DNA from 4 places in the Blautia sp. AM29-29 genome. Region 3 is predicted to be linked to each of the others. Evidence: riboswitches for the same ligand, from Rfam matches in the RefSeq annotation. Region 3 holds a riboswitch; each other region holds the start of a gene.

Evidence for each region. Region 3 has a riboswitch for cyclic di-GMP ahead of DW769_RS13705 (ABC transporter substrate-binding protein). Riboswitches for the same ligand answer to the same signal wherever they lie in the genome.
Region 1: linked by a shared signal. The riboswitch ahead of DW769_RS10705 (response regulator) and the one ahead of DW769_RS13705 (ABC transporter substrate-binding protein) in region 3 are both predicted to bind cyclic di-GMP.
Region 2: linked by a shared signal. The riboswitch ahead of DW769_RS16735 (ABC transporter substrate-binding protein) and the one ahead of DW769_RS13705 (ABC transporter substrate-binding protein) in region 3 are both predicted to bind cyclic di-GMP.
Region 4: linked by a shared signal. The riboswitch ahead of DW769_RS02545 (transporter substrate-binding domain-containing protein) and the one ahead of DW769_RS13705 (ABC transporter substrate-binding protein) in region 3 are both predicted to bind cyclic di-GMP.

Annotation. Positions count from the first base shown of each region.
Region 1 is NZ_QUJD01000013.1:71,342-79,657, reverse strand. It holds gene DW769_RS10735 (DUF6017 domain-containing protein) at 1-133, opposite strand, end outside; gene DW769_RS10730 (ParB/RepB/Spo0J family partition protein) at 212-1,114, opposite strand; gene DW769_RS10725 (ParA family protein) at 1,104-1,889, opposite strand; gene DW769_RS10720 (ParB/RepB/Spo0J family partition protein) at 1,904-2,869, opposite strand; tRNA gene DW769_RS10710 (tRNA-Arg) at 3,196-3,269, opposite strand; gene DW769_RS16435 (hypothetical protein) at 3,644-3,787, opposite strand; cyclic di-GMP riboswitch class I at 3,897-3,972, shown strand; gene DW769_RS10705 (response regulator) at 4,210-4,518, shown strand; gene DW769_RS10700 (DUF3878 family protein) at 4,693-5,691, shown strand; gene DW769_RS10695 (MATE family efflux transporter) at 5,992-7,323, opposite strand; gene DW769_RS10690 (AIM24 family protein) at 7,488-8,316, opposite strand, start outside.
Region 2 is NZ_QUJD01000002.1:192,355-200,670, reverse strand. It holds gene DW769_RS02600 (type I restriction endonuclease subunit R) at 1-284, shown strand, start outside; gene DW769_RS02595 (hypothetical protein) at 374-700, shown strand; gene DW769_RS02590 (type II TA system antitoxin MqsA family protein) at 828-1,850, shown strand; gene DW769_RS02585 (L-2-amino-thiazoline-4-carboxylic acid hydrolase) at 2,217-2,861, shown strand; gene DW769_RS02580 (class I SAM-dependent methyltransferase) at 2,909-3,715, shown strand; gene DW769_RS02575 (SDR family NAD(P)-dependent oxidoreductase) at 3,814-4,470, opposite strand; gene DW769_RS02570 (ABC transporter ATP-binding protein) at 4,701-5,432, shown strand; gene DW769_RS02565 (SufB/SufD family protein) at 5,432-6,355, shown strand; partial or broken gene DW769_RS02560 (helix-turn-helix domain-containing protein) at 6,414-6,659, shown strand; cyclic di-GMP riboswitch class I at 6,794-6,869, shown strand; gene DW769_RS16735 (ABC transporter substrate-binding protein) at 6,958-7,869, shown strand; gene DW769_RS16730 (hypothetical protein) at 7,866-8,316, shown strand, end outside.
Region 3 is NZ_QUJD01000020.1:46,930-55,245, reverse strand. It holds gene DW769_RS13720 (ATP-binding protein) at 1-1,811, opposite strand, end outside; gene DW769_RS13715 (substrate-binding periplasmic protein) at 1,795-2,610, opposite strand; gene DW769_RS13710 (ATP-binding protein) at 2,624-4,900, opposite strand; gene DW769_RS13705 (ABC transporter substrate-binding protein) at 4,966-6,807, opposite strand; cyclic di-GMP riboswitch class I at 6,907-6,982, opposite strand; gene DW769_RS17450 (helix-turn-helix domain-containing protein) at 7,429-7,635, shown strand; gene DW769_RS13690 (glycoside hydrolase family 3 N-terminal domain-containing protein) at 7,659-8,316, opposite strand, start outside.
Region 4 is NZ_QUJD01000002.1:185,196-190,342, reverse strand. It holds partial or broken gene DW769_RS02550 (response regulator) at 1-1,433, shown strand, start outside; cyclic di-GMP riboswitch class I at 1,962-2,037, shown strand; gene DW769_RS02545 (transporter substrate-binding domain-containing protein) at 2,127-3,413, shown strand; gene DW769_RS02540 (response regulator) at 3,590-4,921, shown strand.

The sequences.
Region 1 (8,316 bases), on a different contig from region 3:
CATATAAAATTTTAGCATCGCTTGATAAATCTTTAAAATAGCTGTCTGTAAATAATGCTTTTGGTATGCGGTAGAAGCTGAACTGATCAGCTTCGGTACCGTAAAAATAATTAAATGTCATTTTTTTCTCCATAATTTCCTCCTTTCATTTTCTGCTAAGAAGTCCTCTTTTTAAACTTCTTTGACATTGTTTTCTTAGCTTTTTCTCTCCTTAACAGGACTGTTCCTGCATCCACTTTTCTAATAATGATTCAATCACCTGCTCCATATCTTTGGCTGTATAATCATCCGGAAAATACTTTGTCAGTTTCTTTTCTGAGAAAGTAAGAGACCGGGATACTTTCTTTGCCATCACACAGTTATTGAAAATCGATAACATCTGAATCTGATTGATTGGTCCATCATTCAGCTGATTTCTGAGTGCTGCAATCTGTTTTGGTTTGATGAATCCGGTGTCGCTGATATATTCGTAGATCCATCCCTGTACTTCCTTATCGATGTAGGAGATATTGACAGCAACCGTAAACTGAAGCTTCTTGTTATCTACCAGATCAAGAAGTTCCGGAATAAGTTCTGTTAATCGTACAAATCTTTGAACCTGAGCTCTACTTTCCCCAACTTGCTTGCTCAAGACTTCATCAGATCTCAACTTCGTCTCATTTTGAGACAAAGTTAAATCTGTTCTAACTCCCTGTCTTTTCATTGCCTCTAGTTTCATCTTATAAGCAAATGCTTTCTCACTCGGCAACAATTCCTCTCGCTGAATGTTAGCATCCACCATAGCCACAATGGCATCATCATCCGATAATTCTCTTACGATTGCCGGAATAGTTGTAAGTCCTGCAAGCTGTGCTGCATGCATTCTTCTGTGACCGGATACCATTTCATATTCTTCATTATCATCCATTCGAAGCAGTACCGGTGTCAGTACTCCATTGATCCTTACACTTTCAACCAGATCCTGCATCTTTTCATCATCCAGCACCTTGAACGGATGATTTTTAAACGGATGGATCTTACTAATCTCTATCTCCATTGCAGATTCTTCATTTACCACACCAAGCAGTTCATCAATGCTTGCCAGTTTAATCTTTTCGCCACTTCTATTTTTCATTTTTCAAAACCTCCTGTGTTAAGTTTTTATATGCTTCGGCAACTTTTCCTTTCGGGCAGTGCATGTAGATGCTTTTTCCCTCTGCACTGGTCTCAGCTGCTTTTACAGACATCGGAATCACATTTTCAAATACTTCTATCTGGCTTCCGTATGTTGTATGTACTCTCGATGCAATGTCCCTTGCGTAATTGGTTCTGAAATCAACCATAGTCAACAGAATGCCCTCAATCGCCAGTTTCCGGTTCAGCCTTTTCTTTACTGTAAGAATGGTCTTGATCAGCTGCTGAAGTCCTTTCACCGGCAGATATGCGGCCTGTACAGGTATCAGCACGGAATCGGAAGAGACCAGTGCATTGATTGTCATCATACCAAGACTTGGCATACAGTCGATCAGGATATAATCGTATCGGCCTCTTATCGCATCGATATATTCCTTCATGATCATTTCTCTGCTCATAACATTTCCCATCGTTACTTCCAGGGCAGAAAGCTCAATATTTGCCGGAAGTAGATCTACATTTTCCTGGTGATGTAAGATACCATCTTCCAGAGAGATTTCTTCTTCGTTAATGACATCCATCATAATCGTTGCCAGTGTGATGCGAAGATCATCCGGTTCCTCATATCCAAGACTTGCGGTTAAACTTCCCTGTGGATCCGCGTCGATCAGCAACACTTTCTTACCTTCTCTTGCCAGTCCAATGCCTACATTTACGGTTGTGGTGGTCTTTCCGACGCCACCTTTCTGGTTTACTACGGATATAACTTTACTCATGATTTCTTCCTCCTTTAACTTTCCCATGATTCTTTTTTCCATAATTTCAACAGTGCCAGTATTTCCCGTTTCATCATCGCCGGTGTATAGGAATTTGGAAAATACTTGTGTAACTGCTCGTTTGTGAATGCCACTCTTGTGATCTCACCCTTTTTCACTTCACACATGATTTCTTCCATCTTTTCCAGTGACAACTGTTTTTCTTTACTCAGTTGCCGGATCCTCTGTGCCTGTGAGAGTGATGGGATCGCCTGTGCATACTCCATTGCTACAAGCAATTCCTTTTGCTCTTTTTCACTTAATGCTGCTATCTCTACAGCCGGACAAAAAGAAATGATCTCATCATCCAGTTTCTGCAACATTTCCGGTATCAGTTTTGTCAGTGAGATATAACGCTGCACTTGTTTTGGGCTATCACCACAATCTTCACTGATGATTTCTATTGCCCGCTTTCTTGGTGTTTTGTGGTCAACTTGGCTTTTTTTTCGACCACTTTTTCTTTTTAATACGTCATTCTTCAGTTTGTAAGCAAAAGCTTTTTCACTGTAGCTGATCCTTTCTCTGTGAAGATTGGAATCTACCATGCTCAAGATGGAATCATCTTCACTTAATACCCGGATGATTACCGGTACTTTACGGTATCCCAGTTTCTCCGCAGCATGTTTTCTTCTGTGACCGGATATGATCTCATAGTATCCATCCGGTACCGGTCTGACGATCAGCGGATTTAATATTCCATACTTCTCAATGCTTTCCTGCAGAAGAAACATTTCCTTATCATCTTTCACCTGAAACGGATGCTCTTTGAACGATCGAAGACGCTCAATCTCAATTTCTATGATTCTTTCTTCGTTTTCTTCTGATTGTCTGTTTGGTTTAGTCATCTTGACTCCTTTCCTCCGGGATTCAGGAAATAAAAAATGCCTGCCTGGAACTTTTATAGATAGTAAAGTTCCAAACAGACATTGCTGTTTGACCATTAGCTGTAGCTAATAGAATTGAATACTGTTTCAGCTAATTCATGTTTGCAGGTTTGGGAGAGATTGTTTCTTTTCCCGCCTTTTCTCTGATTTACATCCCCGAATAAGGGGTGACAACAGAGCGGAACCCAAATGTTAGCTGGACTTTCTAAAACCCATGTTTGCAAACCGGTAATTTTGATTAGCTGTCAGCTAACAAAAATCGGATTGCGTTAGCTGGAAATTGATCATTTTGAATGGAATTTTGTGTCACGAACGTGATTTGAAAATAACAAAAGCGTTCGTTGTCAGCTAATCCAGCTAACATTTTCGAACGCTTTGAAGCCCGTCGCCAAGAGGATTTGAACCTCCGACCCCTCGCTTAGGAGGCGAGTGCTCTATCCAGCTGAGCTATGACGACACATGCCGCAACCCCTTGATTTTACTGGGTTTCTGGGATTTTTCCCTTCGGCCATATATAAGATTATCAACTCTTTTTCGAGTTGTCAATCTACAGATTTTTTTGATTCGGTAACATTAGAACATTTCCCCATTTGGGGAATGCTTTGTTGTCACCATTAGCATTTTTCAGAATAGATTCGAACTGAAAGTTGTTTTTCATTTTTTCCCTTTGGGGAATGCCTCGGCTTTCTCTTAGGAGGCGGACACTCTATCCTACTGAGCTACAGAAACAAAAATTATAAATGTTTCAGCCAGGTCAGCAACAAAAATATTATACTATATTTTTGCTGCTTTTTCAAGACGAAACACATACTTGCGATTCTGCAGTTTACTTCAGGAATTTTCCATTGTGAGTACCTGATAAATTCTCTTATAGGCTTTTTCATAGGTCCAGCAGCCTTCGACATTGTTGTAGTATTCATTATTTTTTTCGACAACATATTCTAAATCGTTTTCTGTCATGAGTCTGTATTTCATCGTACACCTCCAATGTTAAAAACAGTAATCTGCCAAAATCCAGAGGTCATTATATCATATTCCGATGGGAAAGGAGAAGAGAGTCTTACAGCAATGAATTAAAATAAAAAAAGAATCTCGGCAAAGCAGTCGAAAGGCTGTGACGCAAAGCTACAAGGCCTGTAAAATGGCAGCCAGCTGCGTAAATATGGAACATTTCTTATAAAATAAATAGGGAGAAATGACTGAAATGCACGGTAGGAGAATCTATGGTGCTTTTTTATTGCCTGCGAAAAGAAAATACGAGAGGAGGAGTTTGCATTTTCCCGCCATCCGGCGATCACCGCATTTACGAGCATGAACGTGGAGACACCGACCATCGTGGCGTATCTGTTTGACCACCCGCTGTATCTGGTGGCACTGATTGCAGGTGTGCTGCTGTTCTGCTTGCGGAGGATAATGCACTGAATGCAGAGGTTGCGACGGAGCTGCTCGGAAGCCTCGGCCTTGTCGTGGACTGGGCGGAGAATGGTTCCAAGGCCGTGGATCAGTTTGAAGCGTCGGATCCGGGAAGCTATTTTGCGATCTTCATGGATATGCAGATGCCGGTGATGGATGGCATCGAGGCGACGAAAAAAATTCGAAACAGTGTGCGTGAGGACAATGATGTTCCGATTTTTGCGATGACAGCAAATACTTTTGCAACGGACCGCAAGCGGTGCGCGGACGCGGGCATATTCCGAAACCGGTGAATTTAAAAGAGATTCAGACGACGCTGGACGAGAAAGTGCGGACGGCATGTGCCGGATAACGGGACGGATTAATAACAGAAAAATTTGGAGAAGGGGCTCTACTGCTTTGGATTGCAGTGGAGCCTTTTTATGGTGTATCATAGGAAGTAAAAGAAAACAGGGGAGAATCACGGAATGGAAATTGCAGAAAATATCACATGGACCGAGGAACTGGAAAGGCTGGATGTGCTTCTTTCGCAGGGGCAGTTCGAGCTGCTGCTTCCGGGTGAGCGGTACGGGGGAGGAGAAAAGGAGATCTGGCTTGTCTATCTGATGAACGATGCGGCAGAGAGCTTTCTCGTTTTTCATGACGCGGAGCTGACGGGAACGTATCAGAAGGAATACGAGGGAGAAATAGATGCCGCACTGGAAAAAGACGGGGAGCAGTACGTTCTGATCGTGCGGCAGAAAGAGACGGTGTGCACGCTGTTTTTCAGCCGCCTTTCACTGGAAGTGCATCTGTTTGATTACGGAAAAACGGGTCATTTCTGGGTGGACGGATACGAGTATCTGCGGCAGATTGAGTTCCGTATTGCGATCCTGCGGGACAAGCTGGAATACCTCGGCGAGGCGTTCTGCACCGAGGAAGAAATGCGTCTGGCATCGCTGGCCAATTTCCCGCCGCTCAATTTCTGCTGCTACCCGGCCGTGCCGGATCAGTATCTCGTACCGTCATGCCCGTGGTGGGAAGCGACGGAAGAGGCAATTACGGAGATGAAAAAACTGGCATCGGAGGCAGGCGATAAAGTGCTGCTGTGGTATCTTGCACTTTATGAAAAATGGCAGGGAAAACTCCTCGCAAAACAGATCGCAAAACTGCTGCATACGAGCCGCCACGCGAAAGTCGTGGATTTACTGGAAAAAAAACTGGCCCGCGAAGCACAGAATTATCCGAAACGACGCTTCACCGGCGAAGAAGGAACCCAGATCCGAAAAATCCAGGAGCAGGCAATGAAACGGAAAAAGATACTGGAAGCCGAAGGAAAACGCGCATCATTGCTGCGCGAGGAGCCATTCTTTTATGCACGGGATTCGGTGGAATATAAGGTCCATCTGATGATCTGGGGAACGAGAGGGAAAGAGCGGGTTGTGGAGGTTGAGACGTTTAAAATTTCCAGAACGCAACGGCAATGATCAGCTCCTTTACGGACGAGCCGGAAGTGATTCAGTTTTAATGCCAGTAGACAAGAAGTCCCCCGCTTCTAAAGTGGTGGGATGAATTGTTAAAAGAAACATAACGGCAGTGGCGGGCGGAGAGAAATCGGTATCCTCCACAGACATGAGGCAAGTCACAGTCGAACTATTTTCGACATGTCAGACTCCGTGAAAATACCGACTGTGAATTGAAACAAGGGATAAGGTAAAATAGAAAGCGCTTATTTGAGGCGGGAATGAAATCTCAAATAAGCGCTTTTTCTATACGCTGCCGCCAAGTCAGGCTGCGGGCAGTTTATAATATTTCGATGTATGCTGGCGGTAGAGCAGCAGCAATCCGCGGATGCAGAGCTCGATAGCCATGGCGATCCACATGCCGCGCAGGCCGAGCGGGGTGATGAGAAGCACCGCGAGACCGAGGCGGATGACCCAGATGCTGCCAAGGTTCAGAAGGCTTGGCACAAACGTATCGCCTGTTCCGCGGAGGGCTCCGGCGGCAACGATGGAAGCGCCGAAAAACGGCTCGGCGAGCAGTTCGATGCGGAGTACCTCGGCGGCAAACGAGCGCACCTGCGGGTCAGGAGTCAGAATGCTAAAGACGAACGGACAGAAGATCATCATCAGACCTCCAGTGATGGCCATCAGGACTGCGCCCATGGCAATGCAGATATTTCCGTAGCGTTTCGCCAGCTTGTAATTTCCGGCGCCGTAGCTTCTGCCGACGAGCGTTGTCGCGGCGGAACCGATGCCGTAGCCTGGCATGTAGCAGAGGCCTTCGGCGGTGACGGCGAACGAATTGGCCGCAATCGCAATGGAGCCGAGCGGGGCAATCAGCATGGTGGCAGCAACCATGGCGCTGTTCATCGCGATTTCCTGTACGGCAACCGGCACACCAATTTTGAATGCAGTTTTCAGAATTTTCGTATCAAAAACCGTTTTTTCCTTCCGGCGGAGACGCAGCCGCGGATTGCGGACACAACAGAACCAGGCACCCGTGAGGCTGATGACGGCGCAGGCCAGCATCGTTCCCATACCGGCACCCATGACACCGAAAACCGGAATCAAAAGAGCATTGAAAATGATATCGAGCACGCACATGACGGCATTTAAAATACTGGGCATCACCATATCACCGCTGCACTGCAGGAAGGACGACATCAGCGAGTTGAGCTGGGAAAACGGAAGCATGATGGCAAACATCATAAAATAGAGCGTGGCATTCCGCCGGATCTCCTGCGCACCGCCGAGCCACCCCGGCAGCGGATGACTGATCAGAAGCCCGATCAGGCACAAAACAGCCGACACAACAAGCGCGGACGCGATGCCATGCCGCACAACATCCCTTGCCTTCTTGTCATGATTTCCCCCGATCTGATGCGCTACCTGAACAGAAAAACCGGCTGAAACCGCATAAATCGTACCGCTGAGGAGCCACGTCGTCGACGAAACCAGTCCGATCGCCGCCGAAGCATTCGCCCCAAGCGCGCCGACCATCGCGGAATCAATGTATTGCATCGCAATCGTAGTAATCTGTGTAAGAATCGCAGGCAGACTTAATCGCCCGACCTGCTGAATCTGCGGTTTCAGTTCAGTCCAGTTTATTCTATTCATCATTTTCTCCAGAACATGTATTTTATCGTATGGTTTTTCTTAAGAATGTAAAGATAAATGCGTATTTTACGCTAACATGTTTTGAAGAAAGTGTCAATCAAAAACGAGGTTTAATTTGACTTTTTTCTATGCGTATTAGGCATAGGGGCGGAGAGGATTCGAATTTAATTTTCCGGCGGAAGGTTGTTCTTCACAGCGGGGTTCGCCTGGGTCGTGTTGGTTGCAGTCGGCAGGGAATCTGTCGGGGCGACCGGGCTCATGAGGACGCGGCCGGTTCCGCGGTAGACGTTGACGAGGCCTTCACCGCTGACGGCGGAGCCGACGAGGGTTTTGGTGGAGCGCTCTACGGTGAAATCAAGGTTGGAGGACCAGCAGACGGCGAGGTTTCCATCGATTTTCAGTTCGTCGTTTTCGAGTTCGACTTCGATCAGCTCGTCCTCAGGTACGTTGCTTTCGAGGGCAACGGCGCCTCTGCCGACGAGGCTCAGATTGAAGAAGCCTTCGCCGCCGAGGACAGCGGAGGAAATGCTCTTGCGGGCGGTCAGTTTGGTTTTGACTCTGCCGTCGCAGGCGAGGAACATGCCGTCCTCAATCGTCATTCCGGAGGAGCCCCATTTCTCGACATCCACAAGAATGATGTATTTGTAGGTCGGTTCCAGCACGAGATATCCGTCGCCGACGTACTCCGGTTTTACGGCAGATTCCTTTGTCATGGCGCCTTTGATGGCCTTTCCGAACAGGTCGCCGATCCCTTTGATTCCGGCGGTCGCCTGTACATGGCCGCCCATCCACTGCATCGCACCGGACTGGATAATCGCGGAGTGCTCCTTGTCCAGTTCAATGACAACCTGGCGGCGGCGCACATTCATTTTGCTCATGTAATACTCCTCCATGGCAGTCATCGGCGAGACGCTGGAATCCTGGAGATATTCCATGACGTGGAAATTTTCGATGGACTTGGTGAATTTCCGGTTTTCGTTTTCGAGATTTAAA
Region 2 (8,316 bases), on a different contig from region 3:
AACTCACAGAAATGCTTCGTAGAAATCGTACCATTGACTGGCAAAAGAAGGAGACGGCCAGAGCATCTATGCGAAAGATGGTTAAGCGTCTTCTGAAAAAATATAAGTATCCGCCGGAAGATTATGATTTTGCAATTAATACAGTGATTAGCCAGTGTGAGTTATGGACAGATCACGCAGAAATGCCAGAGATAGAGAAAAAAACTACAGTCTATGCCATGAATCAGGAGCAGGTGCTTGGAATGGTGGCAGAAGAAGATGGGGGATATGGGAAGAAAAAATAATAAGGGTAAGAAAATTATTTCCATGGACAAAAGAAGATAGAAATTGTACCATGTAGGTATCAAATGATACCACATGGAGAGCGACTAAGTTGTCTATGGAAACAAGATCTCGAATTGAGTCGGAACAAGAAGTTAAAGCATATATACAAGATTTAAAGTTTGCTCTCAACAATGGAGCAAGAATAGATTTTCAGGCACGGAGAAAAGTGGACGAAAAGCGGAAAGAAAAATATACAAATCAATATACAGTAGAGGCATTATTTCCGAATGAGAACCCATTAGAGGCATTGAAAAGAGAACTGTTGACACTTTTTGTGGAAGAATATATGAGAACGGTAAAAGATCTCGCTTTCCCGGGAGAAAAGAAATGCGGGAATTTGGAAAAGTCTATAATGGGAAAGATGACGTATACATAAAAATAAGAGTGGAATTATTTGGAATGTATGGAAATGCAACAACATTTGTCATGTCGTTCCACTTTGCTGAGAAACCATTTACAGCAGAAATGTTTCCCTATAGGAGGTAGGAGGTGTTTTCATGCATATGAAAATTATAAAAAGTGAAAAACGTTTGTGCACATGTTGCATGGAAGAGCATGAAGTGAAAACAGTTCTTGTTGAGGAGCAGATGACATTTAAGAATGTGAAAGTTGCTTATAAAGCGACCTATTTTTATTGTGATGCAGCTGAAGAATTCTATATGGATGAGGAGCAGATACAGGAAAATGATATACATCTGAAAGATGCCTATCGAGAAAAAGAAGGACTTTTGACATCGGGACAGATTCGGAGCATTCGGGAGAAATATGGAATTAGCCAGAGTGATTTATGCACGTTGCTTGGATGGGGCGGCAAAACAATTACCAGATATGAAAGTCATCAGGTCCAGGATAAAGCGCACGATACTATTTTGAAAAAGATAGATCAGGATCCAGAATGGTTTTTGACACTGCTGGATGATGCAAAGAGCGATTTATCTGAGAGTGCTTATGAAAAGTATTTAAATAAAGCAACGTCCTTATATGAAGAAGATCAGGATCTTTATTTAAAAAAAGCAATCGAAGCGAGCTATGTAAAATTTCAGGGAAATACAAGTGCGCAGGGAAATACAAAATTGTCTCTGAATAAAGTTGTTGATGTGATCCGATATCTGGCCGCATCCAAAAAAGTTACGAATCTTTATAAAGTCAAGTTGATGAAGCTTATGTGGTATGCAGATGCATTATCTTACCAAAAAAGAGGATTTGCTATTACTGGATTGGTGTACCAGGCATTGCCAATGGGGGCTGTTCCGGTGGGACATAATTCAATTATTAATTTGAAAGATGTGCCATGCGAAGAAGTAGATATGGGAGAGACAAATGCGTATCATTTTTCTTTAAAAGGGGAACAGAAATTTTCTGCATTGTCAGGGGAAGATATTAAAATTCTGGATGTTGTAATAGAAAAACTTGGTCGGATGTCAAAAAATGAAATTGTATCATTTATGCATAAAGAGCAGGCGTATGAGAGGACTTTACCAAGAGATAATATTTCTTTTGAATATGCAAAACAACTGAGAATATAAGAAAAATGGAAGGATAAAAACGCTTCTACTCTATTGTGGATTGGTATTTTAAAGAAATCTGCCAGGTTAAAATCAAAATTCATTTGTATGGAAAAGAAAACTTACGAAAATAAAAAAAGAAACGAGCAACCCGATTGAGCCCTAAGGCTGTACACGACAAAAAACCCATTTCTTAATTTCTATAATAAAGGAAGGCTGAATTATAGTCAAGAAATTTTTGCGATTTTAAAACAAAGTAATAAAAAGTGTGATATAATAACCTCATAATGAAAAGTAAAATTCCGCCTATTTTTCAACATTGTAGGCGGCAATTTTACACCTACAAGTTAGTGAATCCTAATAAAAGTAAGATGGAGGTACCTGCCTATGATGGAATACACCAGTAAATACTGGAATATGCTGACTCCTTTAATAAAGAAAAGTCTGCTAAAACGCTACGGAAAAGAGGAGACCGCAGAGCTTCTCCGCAAGACTAACCAGATCTACCGCGACATGCTTCGCCGCGCCGATGATATCGGAAAGGACAACCCGATGGCGTCGAATCTCTATGAAGGCCTCATTTTTCTTGCGCTCTGGGATGCGTCGGACAGACAGATTTCTGTGGATGAACTGCGTACAATCTCAGAGGAGATGATGTCCTTCCCGTTTCTGAAAGCCATGGGCCTGATGATTAATGCGAATAAGAAGAGCGGCATGGCGCGGATTGCGAAGATGATGCATAAGGATGCCGCCTGGCTGGAAGCACATCCGCAGTATAAGGCGTATTCGTGGGATTTTCATTTTGATGAGACGAAGCATCAGGACGGTTTTTATTACCACTTCACCCAATGTCCCCTGAACACCCTCGCCCGAAAAGAGGGCTATCTGGAAGTGCTGCCGATTATGTGCGACATTGATTACAAGACAGCAGCCCTGATGCACGCGAAGCTCTACCGTGACCATACACTGGCAGGCAGCGGTGAGGTCTGTGATTACTGGTTCGTGGGGGACAAGGTGGAAAATCCGAAATAAAATAAGACCGGGACGGAACCGGTGAAATGGAAGGGAGATCACCCAGAATGAGCAATGAAAAAATAAAACCAAAACTGAACGGAACTGCCGAGACGATGCTGCAGTGCTTCTACGCCCGTGCCATGCACAGCAGAAATCCGAAAAACAAGTTCCGCGACACCAAAGCAGAAGAGCTGATTGACCGCATCGACTATGATTTCAGCAATGCGAAAAAGGACACAGCAATGAGCGGCGGAATCGTAGCGCGGAGTGTTGTGTTTGATGAGCTGGTCAGCGACTTTATCCGAAAAAACCCGGATTGTACCGTCGTCAACATCGACTGTGGTCTGGACACTCGTTTTTACCGCATGGATAATGGAAAAATTACCTGGTACAATCTCGATCTGCCGGAGACGATTGAGGTGCGCGATTCGATCTATCAGGAATCCGGCCGCGTTTCCACGATTGCGTGTTCCGTGCTCGACCCGGCATGGGCCGATCAGGTAAAAGTGTGGGGCAAAATGCTTTTCATTATCGAAGGTCTGACCATGTACATGAAAGCGGATGAGGTCAGAATGATGCTCGCCATCATCCGCGATCATTTCGACAATGCCTACGTCTGCATGGAAACGCTGTGCCCGTACTTTGTAAAGAAAGAAAACATCGAAAAATCTATTCAGGCGACGGGCGCGACGTTTACCTGGGGTGCGAACAGCTTTGCAGACCTGGGCGACATTGCCGCCGGTTTCCGAAAAGTAAAAGACGACAACATCGCCCGCGGTATGGAAACGCTGAATCCCATCTACAAGCTGGTGATGTGGATGCCGATCATCCACAAATTCGCAGAGAAAATTCTGGTGTTTGAAAAAGCGTAAGAAAAGAAATGAAAAGAAACAGGCAGCCCGGCAGCGGAAAAGCCCCAAAAGCTTCCGTGCAGGGAATCTGTTTTTTGCTTGTACAGGAAATTAACAAATCATTCATCCGGCCACACAAAGTGTGCGTTTCCCGCCTCAAGTCCGTCGATCAGAATATTCTGTCCCGTGCAGAACCGGTTCGTCACGGTCATAAAATACGCCCAGTCCGCCGTTTCCTCGACGGTCATCCACCGTTTCAGCGGTGTCAGATCCATGATCTGATCCCAGAGCTTTTGGTCTTCTGTGACAGGCAGATTCAACTCGGTCAGTACGCCGCCGAAATCAAGGCTGTTGCACGTTCCGCCATACGGTGCAATGCGGAGTGCCACGTTTTTCGTGTAGGCGAGCACACCGCCCTTGCTTGCCGTGTATTCCGGAAACTCAGCTCCGGTATGGCCGCTGGCCGAGCCGATCATAAGGACGGCGCGGATGGTGTCATGAATGCCATACGCCTCTGTGATTGCGATGGTTCCCTTTAAATTGATATCAATATCATCCTCGTTCTGCACACCGGCGTTGTTGATGACAATATCGAAAGGCGCAAGCGCCGGATACTGTTCCCTGTCGCGGATATCAAGGCAGAAATGAGTATACGAATCCTGGCTGATGGAAGCCTCCTTCCGGTCAAATCCGGTAACATCAAAGCCTTCTTTTAAAAATTTCTCCGCAATCGCCTTTCCGATTCCGGAGCTGGTTCCTGTAATAAGTACACGCATACGATAACCTCCCGATGAAATATTACCCTCATTATACCGCAAACACAGCATGCGATCCAGAAGAAACGAAAAAGAATGCAGGAAAAGAAAATGTTACGGGAAAAATCACTGCATAAAACAAAAGAGTCTCTCAAAACCACAACAAATAATTGACAGATTTTAGGAGAAGGAGTAGAGTTTTTGAAAGGGGGATTATCCCTGCAAAGAGTGAAAACAAAAGAGGTGCAAATATGCTGAAAGTAGACAATCTTACCTTTGAAGTAAACGAAGAGGGAAGAAAACGCTGCCTCGTCAACCACATCAGTTTTGAGGTAAAGGACGGGGAAATGCTGGTGATTACAGGACCGAACGGTGGCGGAAAATCAACGCTGGCCAAAGTGCTTGCAGGAATTGAGGACGCCAATGGCGGAGAAATCTTCCTGGATGAGGAAAATATTACCGGTTATGATATTGACCACCGTGCAAACGCCGGCATCGGCTATGCATTCCAGCAGCCGCCGCGTTTTAAAGGAATGACGGTGAAAAAAATGCTGTCGCTGGCAGCCGGAAAAGAACTGACGGAAGCCGAGAGCTGTAAACTCCTCTCCGCCGTCGGACTCTGCTCTGCCGATTACCTGAACCGTCAGATGGACGGTACGCTCTCGGGAGGAGAGATGAAGCGTCTGGAGATCGCAACGGTGCTTGCAAAACCGCATAAGGTCAGCATTTTCGATGAGCCGGAGGCCGGCATTGACCTGTGGAGCTTTTCCATGCTGATCAGGCGGTTTGAAGAAATCCACAAAGAGAAAAAAGAATGTCTGATTCTCATTTCCCATCAGGAACGCATTATCCAGATGGCAGACAAGATCATGGTGATCGAGGACGGCCAGGTGAAAGAATACGGTACAAAGGAAGACGTACTGCCGACCCTGTTCCAGCAGAAAACAGGCCGGATGTGCGGCCAGGAAGGAGGCACATGCTGATGGTACAGGTAGATGAGACAACCCAGGGCGTATTAAATCAGATCAGCGAGGGATTTGAGCAGAAAGGGGCATACAATCTCCGCCAGAACGGCATTCCGCTCTGCCATGGTGACAGTGAACATATCAAAATCCGCAAAAAAGAGGATAAGCCGGGCATTGATATTTTGATTGACGGCGAGACAAAAGGCGAAAAAGTATTTATCCCGGTTGTCGTCAGCGTTTCCGGTATGACGGATCTTGTTTACAATGATTTCTACGTTGCGGACGGCGCCGATGTTACGATTGTAGCGGGCTGCGGCATTCACAACGGCGGCTGCAACGACAGCCGGCACGACGGTATCCATACGTTCCATGTAGGAAAAAATGCCAACGTGCGCTACGAGGAAAAGCATTACGGAGAGGGAAACGGAACGGGACAGCGGATTCTGAACCCGGTGACAAATATTGAAATCGGAGAAAATTCCGTTTTTACGCTGGATACCGTACAGATTAAGGGCGTTGACTCAACAATTCGTACGACGAATGTTGTGATGGATGCAAACTCCAAACTGTTCGTGCTCGAACGTCTGATGACAGACGGTGACCAGAAGGCAGAGTCGGATATTGAAGTATGTATGAACGGAAGCGGTTCTTCCGCACAGATTATTTCACGTTCTGTCGGAAAGGGCAATTCCTCCCAGGTCTTCCATCCGAAGGCAGTCGGCAAAAACAAATGCCACGCCCATATCCAGTGCGATTCTATCATCATGGATCACGCACAGGTCGGATCTATTCCGGAGATCCAGGCAAAACATGTGGATGCGGCAATCATCCACGAGGCGGCGATCGGACGGATCAATGACGAGCAGCTGTTGAAACTCAGAACGCTCGGCATGACGGAAGCGGAGGCGGAAAACGTCATTATTGAAAACTTCCTGAGCTGAAGAAAAAAAGGAAACAAGAGAAGTGTTTGCAACTTAATCAGCAGACACTAAATATAGATTATCGCAGCTGTCAGGAATTTCCCAGTCGTCACTGGGAAGAATCATGGCGCAGGAAAACCTGCCGTCGCTGATCACACTTGAAAAAATATGTGCAGCTTTGGGCGTGACATTATCGCAGTTTTTTCAGGAAGGTAATTCAGAGAATCTGACAGAAAAACAGAAAGAAGTTCTAGGGATATGGAACGATCTGAGTACAAATGAGCAGGAAACAGTAATGTCAATGCTGCGTGGACTTCGGAAGTAGAAGAACAGTTCGAGTATATGTATCGGCTGTTCTTTTTTTATTTTTTGGCGTTAAAACGGTAATGTTTTTCTTGTGTACAGTAGAGTGCTATAGTATAATAAAACCAGTTTTTTGCATAAGTATTAAAGCTATAATATGGAAATCGGCAAACCAGATGAAAGTCTGGGACGCAAAGCTACAGGGCCTGTAAAATGGCAGCCAGTTGCATAAAATGAGGTGCACTGTCTGTCTGACAGTGCTTTTTTGTGGTGTTATTTCATAGACGTGACAATAATAAATTTTATTAGGGGGACTTGTAATGAAAAAGAAAAGATGGAGCAAGGTTTTGTCTGTATGTTTAGTGATGGTGACCTCTTTATCACTTTTGTCAGGATGTGGCGAGAAGAGTGCAAAAAAAGAAGACGAAGAAACCATCACGGTGTATTTATGGAACACAAACCTGTATGAAAAATATGCACCATACATCCAGGAACAGCTCCCGGATATCAATGTTGAATTTGTAGTAGGGAATAATGATCTGGATTTCTATAAGTTTCTTGATGAAAACGGTGGATTGCCGGATATTATAACCTGCTGTCGTTTTTCCCTGCATGATGCAAGTCCCCTGAAAGACAGTCTGATGGACCTTTCCACAACCAATGCGGCAGGTGCTGTCTATGATACCTACCTTAGCAATTTCAGGAACGAGGATGGAAGCGTAAACTGGCTTCCTGTGTGTGCGGATGCACATGGTTTTGTAGTGAACGAAGATCTTTTTGCAAAGTATGGTATCCCGTTGCCAACAGATTACGAGAGTTTTGTTTCCGCCTGCCAGGCATTTGACAAAGTGGGTGTTCGTGGATTTACGGCAGACTATTCTTATGATTATACCTGTATGGAAACACTGCAGGGTCTGTCTATATCAGAGTTGTCTTCTGTGGAAGGACGCAAGTGGCGGACGGTCTACAGTGACCCGGAAAATACAAAGAGAGAAGGTCTGGACGATACCGTCTGGCCAGAGGCTTTTGAACGTATGGAACAGTTTATTCAGGATACAGGGCTTAGTCAGGAAGATCTGAATATGGATTATGATGATATTGTTGAGATGTACAAAAGTAGCAAGCTTGCCATGTACTTTGGCAGTTCTTCCGGTGTAAAAATGTTCCAGGATCGGGCATTAACACAACATTCCTGCCATTCTTTCAGGAGAACGGTGAAAAGTGGATTATGACTACGCCATATTTCCAGGTGGCCTTAAACCGTGATCTGACAAAGGATGAAACACGCAGAAAGAAAGCAATGGAGGTACTGGATACAATGTTTTCAGAGGATGCGCAGAACAGGATTGTTTATGATGGACAGGATCTGTTAAGCTACAGTCAGGAGGTGGATATGCAGCTTACGGAATATCTGAAAGATATAAAACCTGTGATCGAAGAAAACCATATGTATATCCGTATTGCGTCAAATGACTTTTTCTCTGTTTCCAAGGATGTGGTTTCGAAGATGATCTTAGGAGAATACGATGCAGGGCAGGCATACCAGTCATTTAATTCTCAGCTTCTTGAGGAAGAAACTGCTTCTGAGGATATCGTGCTGGATTCACAGAAGTCGTATTCCAACCGTTTCCACAGCAGTGGAGGAAATGCAGCATATTCTGTTATGGCAAACACGCTAC
Region 3 (8,316 bases):
TCTTCCGCCAGAAGAATATGCAATCCCTTTATAGATTTTTCGGATACCTCCTTCTGTTCTTCACGTTTATCCGCATCCGGATCTATTTTAAATGGAACCCGGGTCACAAATGTCGTCCCTACGCCTTTTTCACTTTCAAAAGTAATGGTTCCACCCATTTTCTCGACCAGCTTCCTTGCAATGGCCATTCCCAGTCCGGTTCCGACAAACTTTGTGCGGCTTCCTGTATGTTCCTGTGCAAATGGTTCAAAAATATGTTTCTGGAACTCCTCAGTCATTCCGATTCCTGTATCCCGGCAGATAAATTCCATTGTCGTCATTCCTGGCTGTTCGGATGGGATTTCCATGCAGCTAAGATAAATATGTCCATTTTCTCTGTTATATTTCACTGCATTGGACAGGATATTCATCATCACACGTTTTACATACCCCGGACTTCCAATAAGAGCACGGTGTATGATTTCTTTTTTCTCCCATACAATCCGGATATTCTGTTCTGCAGCAATCTGTTCAATTACAACAAGCACTTCCTCAGAGATTTTGCTCAGATTAAATGGACTCTCTTCCAGAACAACTTCACCCGACTCCAGCTTACTCATGTCCAGAACATCATTTACCAGTTCCAGCAACAGATTGGATGCCGCTTTAACCTTTGTTCTGTATTCCTTCTGCTTCTCCATATCATCTGCATAATGGTCTGCCATATTGATCAAACCGTAGATTCCATTAATCGGAGTCCTGATATCGTGGCTCATACGATGAAGGAACTCTGTTTTTGCCTCATTGGCGGCTTCTGCCTTTTTTGCTGCTGTCAGAAGTTCTGCTTTATATTTTTCATCTTTTTCAAATTCTTGTTTCCGGTGCGCCAGATTGGTTCTGTATGTCCAGAACCAGAATATGCCGAACATCAGAAAATAAAGAAAAATAACACCTATAACACTTAATGGAAGATTACAAAACACTTCCGTATCCGGAAGATATGCGTAGATATAATAATCACGCTGTTTCAGCATGATTCCATAACATCCAATTCCTTCCTTCCTAAAATGATAGATATGCTGACTGTCTGTATGCTTTTTCATTGCCTGAACAACTTCGTTGTCGGCTGTATTCTGTCCCAACAGGCTCTCATTATTGCTGGCAACAACGATTCCGTCATCTGCAACGATAATCGTTCCATCTTTCTGGATACTATAACCATTTAAAAGCCCCTGTATCGTCAGCGTATAGTTTCTGGCAAATTCAGGAGATGTGTAATAATAGATTGCAACGATACCCGGTGCATCTTTTCTGGCGCAGGCTGCAATGTCAATAAAGGATCCATCTTCCCTGGTAAACCGTTCCGAATAGCTTCTTTCTTCATATCCGGCAAAATCCATGATAATTTCTTTTTGCAGATACTCCGTAATCTCATTAGCCAGAGACTCATCCGTGCTGTATTCACAGTCCGTCTTTCCTTCTGCATCCAGTACAATGATACCATCCACCCATAGAGTCTGCAGGTTTTCCTTCAGGAAATCCCGGCTTAGCTGACCGCCGTTTTCTATTTCCATATCGATATTCGTACTCATCTGTCTGGCACTTTCAATCGCACGGAGAAGACTTTTGGATTCCGAAGATTCATTATAATGGGTGTAGGTGGAACACTGCACTTTGACATAATTTACAATCTCTACCATTCTTTTCTCTGCTTCCGCTTTCTCCGCATGAAAGAAATAAAACAGAGAAACTACAGCCACACAGATTCCAATCAGACCACCGAATAGCTGGATTCGTTTTTCTTTTTTCTTTCTCTTAATATCCAAGATCATCCACCTCCAGATACTTCTGGGGATCATCCAGATATTTTTCAATAATTTTCAGGGATGTGCCATCCTGGCGCATTTCTTCCAGTGTCTGATCCATCTGCTCACAGATTCCCCTGTCATCCTCTTTTGCAAAAGCAACTCCTATCCCCACAACCATCAAAGGTTCTTCAAGGATGCGGAAGCTTGTATCATAATCCTTCATATACTGGACAATAGATTCCTCATGTGCGGCGACTGCATCTACATATCCTTTCCCAAGAAATGTATAGATCAGCTCCCTGTGTCCCAGACTGATCAGATTGCCCAGCTTGGGGATTCTCTGATCCGTCCGGTTCAGAAAGATGCCTTCCGGTTTGGTTGTGGACTGAACAGCCAAGTTCTTACCCTCCAGATCACTCAGTTTATAGATATCACTATTCTCATTTACAGCAACCACCTGACGGCTTGCTATATATGGTCCCGCCCAGCGGTAATCGTCAAGGCGTCCTTCCATGGAAAAGCAGCCCATGATACAGTCAATCTCTCCGCTCTCCACCAGTTCTTTTTTCTTCTCCCAGTTGATCTGGACAACCTCCACCTGATATCCCATTCTTTTGAAAGCTTCCGCAGCCAGTTCTACATCGATTCCCGTCGGTACACCATCCTCATTCAGATAATTGTATGGTGGATAGCTGTCGCTGCCGAGGGTAATAACAGGCTTTTCGGTTTTTTCTTTCGTGTTATCTGTGTTTTTACACCCTGCCAGGGTGACTGCTAAAATTCCCGCAAGCAGAATGCCTGCAATCATTCTTTTTCCTTTCATTTTCTGTCCATCCCTAACTATCCTTTTTGATTCTTCTATGTCCGGTTACTTTCCATTCGTCACTGTACAGTGACCTGTGGTTCGGTACCCCCCCGCCTGATTTTATACTTCTTATCGTCTTTTCCAGCACCTTCATCTCAACCGGTTTTGAAACATGTGCATTCATGCCAGCCGCAAGGGAATGCTGAATGTCTTCTGAAAATGCATTGGCAGTCATGGCAATAATCGGAATCGTTTTTGCCAGTTTATGGGAACTTTTGCGGATTGCCTTCGTTGCCTCATAACCATTCATAACAGGCATCTGCACATCCATCAGGATCATGTCATAATCACCTGGAGCAGACTGCTCAAATGCTTTCAAAATCTCTTCGCCATTTTCACAGATGGTACATTCCGCACCTTCAATCTTTAACAGTTCCGTCAGGATCTCTGCGTTCAGCTCATTATCCTCTGCACACAGGAATCTCATTCCTTGAAGGATATTACCATCCTGCTCATCTGTTTCTTCTTGTGCCGCCAGAGCAACCGTTCTATCCTCTGCAATTTTCAGATCCAAGAGAACCTCAAAACAGCTTCCCTGTCCCAATTCACTCTCCACATCAATGGTACCTCCCATTGCCTCAACCAGATTCTTAGTAATCGCCATTCCAAGTCCTGTTCCCTGTATTTTATTTGTAAGGGAACTTTCCGCACGGGTAAACGCATCAAAAATTGTATCCTTGAAATCTGCCGACATTCCCATACCATTATCGCTAACTAAGAAACGGTACTTTGCATAGACAGATGACTTTGTCTCACATTCTTCTACAAAGAACTGAATTTTCCCACCTTCCTGGGTATACTTCACTGCATTGGAAAGCAGGTTGCTGAAAATCTGCATCAGGTGAACCTGATCCCCATTCACCCACTCATGCTGAATATTTTCTTTTATGATTGTAAGGGTCTGCTGCTTTTCATATATTTGAGTATGAAATATAGTGTTAAGTTCCTGTACAAGATCCAGAATAGAAAAGTCAGAATATTTGAAGACTGTTTTTCCTGCCTCAATCTTGCTCATATCCAGAACGTCATTGATAATTCCCAACAGATGCTGTGATGAAATATCTATTTTATCTGCATACTCTATAACTTTTGCTTTATTACCTGCATCATGTCTGATCAAAGATGTGATACCAATGATTGCATTCATAGGTGTGCGAATATCATGTGACATATTAGACAGGAAATCCGTTTTCGCCTTATTTGCATTTTCAGCTGTCTGTAAAGCCTCTGTTGCAACGTTCTTTGCCTTTTTCAGTTTTTGATTGACTACTTCCATTTCCTTCATTGTTTGTAAATGAAGTTCATTATTTCTTTTTTCATATTCTGCTTTTTGATCTGCAAGACTAAGTCTGGAAATACTGTAGAATAATCCGGCAAAAAGTAAAAGTATAAAACCTGCCATGAGTATTGTTGTAAACAACACCGTTTTCTGGTAATCCATCAGCACATTGTCCACAACTCCCTTGGCCACAATGCACACCAAAATGGTGTTGTTGCTTTCTATCGGACAATACCCCAGATAATAAGGGTTCTGTTTTCCCAAAAGTGCAACTCCGGATTCTCTGTTATCAAACTTCTTTTTGAACAAATCAGCCTCTTCTTCTGTAATAGCCTGTTCCCCTTTTAAATGTTTTAACAAAGAATAATTACGCAGGTATTTATCTCCACTCTGGTTCGTATACGTAATATTTCCGTCATGATCCAGCATGAACAAATATGCTTTTCCATGATAACCTTTCAATTTTAACATGGAATCCAGTTTCGAATGATCATACACAGTTCCAATTGCCGTATAAGTTTCTCCATTGATCGTGTATTCCTGACATGGAATCGCAACCAGATAACCGTCTTTTTTCTTCTGATCATAATCAAGACGCACCAGTTTTCCAATATTGTATCCGTTCTTTAAGTCCAGCAGAAGTTTACTTGGCATATCAATCCGCATTTTTGTTCCACCTGCTGATATTGCCTGACCATTTTCCTGAAGGAATATAAGAGTACTTTCCGATTCTTTTTCCCATGCTTCAAAGAAATTTTTGTTCGTATCCGTTTCAAGAGACAGTTCCCTCTCATGAAGTAAGAATTCCTCAACCAACTGCAGCTGGCTGTAGTATCCACTCACCTGAAGATCATAGGTCTGCTGTATCTGTTCAACAACAGCTCCCATACTGCTTTTTCCATTTTCGCTGATATACTTATTAGACTTACTTATAAGATACTTGATACAAACTAAGCTTAAAAGAATCATAAGTAGTATAAGCAACAGCCTTGTTATTTTTTTTCTTTTGTTTACCTTTTGTTCTATCTCCACTTTTACTGTTCAACCTCTATATAATCTTCCGGTGCTGACGGCTGCTGTCCATTTGACATTGCTTCGGTCCATGCACTTGATAATGTTGTATCTTTAAGCTGCTCAATCTCACATTTCAGATTTATTTTTTTCAAAACAGACATTGTGGTGTCTGTAAGAAGAATCGAGTATTCCTTTTTTTTGTCTATTTTCTTATCATTAACTGTTAAGTCCTTTAACGAAAATCCACTTTCCTCTTGATTGACGATCATTTTCATACCGGATGCAATTGGTAATTCGTATTTATTGGTTACGTAAAAATTCTCATCAGCATCAGCAAGATAATTTTCCACGAGTTCATAAACCTGTTTACCATTGATTTTTGCAACATATAATGGTGTATCTGAACTCTTCGCTGTCATCATGCCAACCCGGCTGCTGGTGCATTCTCCTTTGTACATAGAAGAAGTGAAATAATATGGTGCCAGAGCCAGCTGTGCATCATTTTCTTCTCTGATCGTAGTTAAAATGGAAGATGCTGCATCACGGCCATTTCTATCGTTCAGTGAAATGGAATATTCATTTTCAAAATTCACCGTTGCTTTTTCTTCTGGATCTTTACGATTCATTACACTGCGAAAAGTATCATAAGCCTGTATTTCATCCATTTCCCCTGACAGTAATCCGTGAACAGCCTCAAGACTTGCATCAAATGATTTTTGAGCGGAATATCGGATATAAACAGCATTATGATTAATTTCCTCTTCCAGTCCAGGCACATCCTGCATCATGGTTGGAACATCTGTATTCAATGAAATAACACCGCTTCCATCCGCAATCAGCTTTTGCCCCTCTTCTGAAATCATACAATCCAGCACATCCAGCGCAGTATCCAGTTTCTCCCGATCTTTTTCCAGGTTTTTGTTAAATGCAATGTTTAAGGACGGAGTCATGTACACATAGGATTCATCCGATGTCTGTGAAAAGTAAGGAATACGGATCAGCTCCGCATCCATCTGTTTCTGCAGCTGCTGCATAACCGTCGGATGTCCATGAAACATTGCTGATTTTCCTTCGACAAACATCTGGGTTCCTGTATTGATATCAATATTGATATCTTCTTTACCAAAATGCGAGTCCTTAAGAAACTGACTGGTTTCTGAAAAAATACGTTTCCATAATACATCATCAAACTTTACTTCATCCGCTGCAGTCTCTGCACCGTTTCGCCATTCAATACCATCCAGGCTTGTAAACTCACCGATTGCTGCAGCCTGGATGATTTCATTATTAGACCAGTCTTCACCAAGATCCATGGAATACGGTTTTATGCCATTATCATAAAACTGCTGACATGCCTGTACATATTCCTCATAATTTTCTGGAATCTTTACGCCATACTGATCAAACAGTGTTTTGTTGGCAATGATCGTCTGCGGAATACCACAGATTGGCAGCCACTGGATTTCATCCTCCGCATTCTTATAATATTGCACCGCATAAGAATAATACTTGGAAACAACATCATAAGAAGCAAAATCCATAAGATAAGGCTGTAAGTCCTGTGCATCTGTTCCAGAAAATCGACGTACTGTTATAATATCCGGTAATTCATCATGTTCTTTAAAATAACTGTATAAATCGGTATCATTGTTACCTATAATAAATTCAATATCCTGATCTGGAAACTGTTCATGGATATAGGGTGCAATATTTTTCATCAAACGATTTTCCCACAGATAAACGGTAAGATGATCATCATTTATAGATACTTCTTTCTTTGACTGTCCACATCCAGACAAGACAGCAGATGCTACAAGTACACCTGACACCACTGCTATCAGACAACGTTTTGCCTTTTTCATACTTTTATTTTCCTCATTCTTTCCTGATAAAATCATTATTGTTACGTCTATGAAATAACACCGTAAAAAAGCACCGTCAGACAGACAGTGCACCTCATTTTATGCAACTGGCTGCCATTTTAAAGGCCCTGTAGCTTTGCGTCCCAGACTTTCATCTGGTTTGCCAATTTCCTTATTATAGCTTTAATCTTATGTAAAAAACTGATTTTATTATACTTTAGTGTTCTACTATACACAAGAAAAAAATTAACATTTTAACGTTCAAAAACAAAAAAAGAACAGCCGATACATATACTCGAACTGTTCTCTTACTTCCGAAGTCCACGCAGCATTGACATTACTGTTTCCTGCTCATTTGTACTCAGATCATTCCATATCCCTAGAACTTCTTTCTGTTTTTCTGTCAGATTCTCTGAATTATCTTCTCGAAAAAACTGCGATAATGTCACGCCCAAAGCTACACATATTTTTTCAAGTGTGATCAGCGACGGCAGGTTTTCCTGCTCTGGTTCATATGGTACTTACAATTCCACGTTGTATGTGATAAACTATTATTGTCCATTTAGACTACCTTTACAATCCTTTTTACAGCAAGTATACTTATTATATCGAAAAAATAATATGAAAATATCTGCAGAAATTATTAAGATATTGCCAAAACATAGAAAACAAATCACGGAGATAACAGAAACCACACTTCCCATCAGACAGATCGTCCTGCAGACCGGCTTCAGCCAGCAGTCCTATTTCGGAAAATGTTTCCGTGAAAAAATGAACTGCTCCCCACGGGAATACCGCAAGAACAGAACCGAATGCCGCTTTGTATAAAATGGCATCCGGTTCTGTTCTTTTTATTTCGCTGCGGCACTTGCCCAAAACGCTCTATTTCTTCCCGCAACCCATTTATTTTCTTTCACACAGTAGCTTCCTCTTAAACGAATATCTTCTGAAGAACTTCCGACCTCTACTGCATATCGTCCTTTTTCCACTTTCCAGTGCATATCAATGTCCAGAAAAGCCATTTGATCCGTTTTCACCTCAAAGCATACCGTTTTCTTTTCGCCCTTTCGCAGGTGAATGCGCTTAAAACCTGCCAGTTCTTTTACTGGTCTTGTCAGGCTGGCATATTCATCTCGTAAATAAAGCTGGACAACCTCATCTCCTTCACAGCTTCCCGTGTTCTCAACAGCGCAGGAGATCTGAACCGTATCTGCTGCCTTTTCATTTCCCATCGAGATATGTAAATCCGAATATGTAAATGTTGTATACGACAGTCCGTATCCAAAATAATATCTCGGTCTGTGCGGCATATTCACATAATTGGCAAAACCGATACTGCCGCTCTGATCCCAGGAGGAACCATATGGATGATTGTAATAAACCGGAAGCTGTCCCACTCCATAAGCAACGGTAACCGGAAGTTTTCCTCCCGGATTATATATTCCGGTTAAAATATCAACTACTGCTTCTGCTCCTGTTTCTGATGGACTCCATGCTTCCAGAATAGCA
Region 4 (5,147 bases), on a different contig from region 3:
TTCAGGATTATCTGGGCAAAATTCTTTCTTCCAGTAAGCATTTGCTTTCACTGATCAATGATATATTGGATATGAGCCGGATTGAGAGCGGAAAGATCCATCTGGAAGAAACAGAAGTCTGTCTGTCGGATGTGCTTCATGATCTGAAGACGATCATCAGTGGACAGATTCATGCGAAGCAGCTGGAGCTTTATATGGATGCCATGGATGTTACGAATGAGGATGTCTATTGTGACAAACTGCGGCTGAACCAGATACTGCTGAATCTTTTGTCAAATGCGGTTAAGTTTACTCCGGCAGGCGGAACCGTTTCTGTCCGTCTCAGACAGTACCCGGGAAAAGCAAAAGGCAGCGAACTGTATGAATTTCGGGTAAAGGATAACGGAATTGGAATGAGTCAGGAATTTGTACAGAAGATCTTTTCTCCTTTTGAGCGAGAGCGGACTTCTACAGTCAGCAGGACTCAGGGTACGGGACTTGGAATGGCCATTACCAAGAACATCGTGGATATGATGGGCGGTACTATTGAGGTTCAGACAGAGCAGGACAAGGGCACCGAGTTTATAGTCCGTCTGCCATTTCGGACTCAGCCTGAGCATCATTGCATAGAGAAGATTTCGGAACTAGAGGGTCTTAAGGCATTGGTTGTAGACGATGACTTTAACACCTGTGACAGTGTAACAAAGATGCTTGTAAAGGTTGGAATGCGTTCGGAATGGACAGTCTCGGGTAAAGAGGCTGTTCTCCGTGCACGACAGTCAATGGAGCTGGGGGATGCATTTCATGCTTATATCATCGATTGGCTTCTGCCGGATATGAATGGAATTGAAGTTACACGTCAGATCCGGAGTCTTGATGACAATACGCCGATCATTATTCTGACTGCATACGACTGGTCAGATATCGAAACAGAAGCCAGAACTGCAGGAGTGACTGCATTCTGCGCGAAACCTCTGTTTATGTCAGATATCAGAGAGACTCTGATGGCTGCCATCGGTCAGAAACAGGCCCGGGCAGAGGATAAGATTCTTCCGGCAGCAGATTTAGATTTCAGAGGCAGGCGTATACTTCTTGTGGAAGATAATGAACTGAACAGTGAAATTGCAGTGGAAATTCTGAAAGCATATGGATTCCTGGTTGATACAGCAGAAAATGGAGCAGAGGCAGTGGAGAAAATTAAAAATTCAACACCGGAGGATTATGATCTGGTACTGATGGATGTGCAGATGCCTGTAATGAATGGATATGAGGCTACCAGGCAGATTCGTGCGCTTACTGATCCGGCACTGTCGGGAATTACCATTCTTGCCATGACTGCTAATGCTTTTGATGAGGACAGAAAGAAAGTTCTGGAATGCGGTATGGATGGATTCTTATCCAAGCCAATAATTATTGAAGAATTGATTGATACGTTACAAAAGAATCTGGATTAGGCGCCTGGAACATCATAAAACCCACAAGGTAGAAGAGGGAAATGGAAATCAGGCAATCAGGAGCCTTCCAGGTGCATGGGAAAAGCAGACAGGAAACAGAGGCTGTGTATCGGAGAAACTGTATCAGCTTTGTGATACAATGGTTGCACCGGAATATCGTCCGCTGATACGTCCATTTCGGGTGTTTCTACACTTTCAGCCAGATTGAAGACGGAAGAATGTATTTATACAGAATACAGGATGTGTGATGGCAGCTGGCACAGGATGCTTTTTATTGTAAAAAAGCGGGATGAGTCTGGAAATGTAACCCATGTTTTATGAAAATCCGGCAGTGCAGGCGAAGGTGAATGAGCAGGTAACAGTAATGTCCATGCTTCGTGGACTTCGGAAGTAGAAGAACAGTTCGAGTATATGTATCGGCTGTTCTTTTTTGTTTTTGCACATTAATACGACAATGTTTTTCTTGTATACAGTAAAGCGCTATAGTATAATAAAACTAGTTTTTTTACATACGTTTAAAAGCTATAATAAGGAAATCGGCAAACCAGATGAAAGTCTGGGACGCAAAGCTACAGGGCCTTTAAAATGGCAGCCAGCTGCATGAAATGATGTGCACTGTCTGTCTGACAGTGTTTTTTTGTGGTGTTATTTCATAGGCGTAACTATAATAATTTTACTGGGAGAGAGAAAAATATGAAAATAAATAAATCAGTATTGCAAAGGGGTATCATTTTAGTATTGTGCAGCTGCATCCTTTTTTCAATCTGTCCGGTTTATGCTTTTGCAGCAGAAAATCAGAAAGAGAGAGTTGTCAGGATTGGTGTACCGGATGATACATATGATAAGATAAATGAAAATGGAAAAAGAAGCGGATACGGCTATGAATATCTGCAGAAAATCGCAGGTTATACCGGGTGGAACTATGAATATGTAGATTGTACATGGGAAAATTGTTTTGACAAATTAAAAAATGATGAGCTGGATATGATAGAAGGAATCTCTTATACGGAGGAACGGGCAGAGACTATGCTTTTTTCCGCTATTCCAATGGGAGACGAAAGATATTATGTCTACGTAAAACCCGATCATACAGACATCTCATCCTCTGACACTGCATCTTTCAATGGGAAAAAGATTGGGGTGCTTATGGGTTACCTGTCGGAAATGGTATTGAACGAGTGGGAAAAGAAATATGATCTGCATACACAGCATGTCAATGTTTCAAATAATGAAGATGCTTTGAAGAAAATTGCAGACGGAGAAATTGACGTTTTTGTATCGTTAGAGGATTCCCGTCTGGGTGGGTACGGAATGGTGGCCTTAACGAATCTCGGAAGTTCAAAAATATATTTTGCGATTGGCCAGAGTCATTCTGATTTAAAGACAGAGCTGGATAATGCTATGAGAAGGATCACAGATGATGATCCTTATTATGCAGATGAACTGCATAAGCAGTTTCTGTCAGTGGCCAGTGTATATTTTCTGACGGGAGAAGAACAAAAATGGCTGTCAGAGCATGGAGAAATCAAAATCGGTTATTTGATAAACGATGGCGGGGTCAGTACTCTTGATACAGAAACCGGAAAAGTGAGCGGCCTGATCACGGATTACATCCAGCTTGCACAAAACTGCCTGAAAGGGCAGACTTTGAAATTTAATATCAAGGGGTATGATTCACAAGAGGATATGCAAAAAGCGTTGCATGATGGAGAAATTGATATGATTTTTCATGTGATGCAAAATACGAATGCTGCCGAAGACCTGGGCTATGATCTGACAGATACTGTCTGGAAGTATAATATGGCGGCTGTAACGGTTAAAAAGAGTTTTGATGAAAATGCTGAAAATACGGTTGCGATACCAAGAGAAGAGAGTGATTTGAAGTCTTATGTTTCCTATAATTATCCACAGTGGCATGTGAAGGAATATGCTACCTGGATGCAAAAAAGGCTGTATATAATGGAAAAGCAGACTGCATGATTATGGCCTCAGGCAAGCTGAAACAATATTCCGATGATAATAAACTGTACAGTGTTTTTCTGGAAAAGTACGGTATGGTGTCGTTTGCAGTCAGACGTGGAAACAGCATGCTGCTGTCTGTCCTGAATAAGACGATAAAAACAATGTCTGCTTCAAAATTCTCCAATGCTGTGTATATGTATGACAGTAATCTGAAGAAAGTTACGGTAAAGGAGTTTATAAGGGACAATTTCTGGAGTTTTATGTTGCTTGTTGTATCTGTTTTTTTGATCGTGCTGATACTGATACTTGGATTCCTCCGAAAAGCCAGAATTGCAGAGAAAAAGGCAAAAGAGGCACAGCAGCAGGCAGAAAAGGCGAACAGTGCAAAGACACATTTTTTGAGACAGATGAGCCACGATATCCGGACACCTTTAAATGGAATTATTGGGATGATCAATATATCAGAGCGTTATTATGGCGATAAAGAAAGATTATATGAATGTAAAGCAAAGGTAATGGAATCCATGGACTATCTGCAGTCCCTTCTAAATAATGCTCTGGATATCGGAAAAGTAGAATCTGGAACATTACAGTTGGTAAACAAGCCATTTGATCTGGTTGCAATGCTCGTAAAACAGATTTCGATTATTGAGACAAATGCAAAGGAGTATGGTATCCGCTTTGAAGGCGGAGCTTCCATGAGTACTTTTCATCACAGATATGTTATTGGCAGTGAGGAATATCTAAACCGTCTTCTTATGAATCTTGCCGGAAATGCCGTTAAATATAACCGAAGAGGTGGTAAAGTAAGCCTGTATTTCAATGAGATTTCAAGTGATGACAAGACGGCAGTTTTTGAATTTGTATGTTCCGATACGGGACTTGGTATGAGCGAAGAATTTCAGAAACATGCATTTGAATCCTATGCCCGGAAAGGAAAAGAAACAACGAATGGATATAGTGGTGCCGGACTTGGACTTTCTATTGTAAAAGATATTGTGGACAGGATGAATGGAACAATCAAACTGGAAAGTAAAGAAAATGTAGGTACAACGTTTACCGTTACGATACCACTTGAGATTGATCATAATGCTGAGAAGGAACAGCAAAAAAAAGTGGAAAAGCCTGATCTGTCGGGGAAGAGTGTATTATTAGTTGAGGATAATGAGCTAAATCTGGAAATTGCAAAAATGCTGCTGGAAGATGAAAAAATGGTTGTGACTACGGCAGAAAATGGCAAGGAGGCTGTGGATATTGTTTCTCAGTCAGTTCCAGGCAGATTTGATTTTATTTTTATGGATATTATGATGCCGGTAATGGATGGATTAGAAGCAGCCAGACAGATAAGAACATTGAACCGTAAAGATACAAAAGAGATACCCATCATTGCGATGACAGCGAATGCATTTCAGGATGATATCAGGAACTGCATAGATGCCGGAATGAATGCACATATTGCAAAACCCATTGACAGTAAAAAAATAGAGGACACTTTGCTATTGGTTTTAAAACAAAAAATGCAGTAAGAAAATTCTTTGTGTTGTGTTTCTGGCAGCCCCGGTCAGGGCGGCAGATTCAGATGAAGATATTGATGCGGCAGTGCAATTTTGTTAAACCAGGAGGTTGACAAGGAGATGTATAGAGAAATATATTTGACAGACAGACAGACAGACAGACAGACAGACAGACAGACAGACAGGAGATTTAATATGATTTCGAGAGCAAAGAAATATGTGGCAGTATTACTGGCTT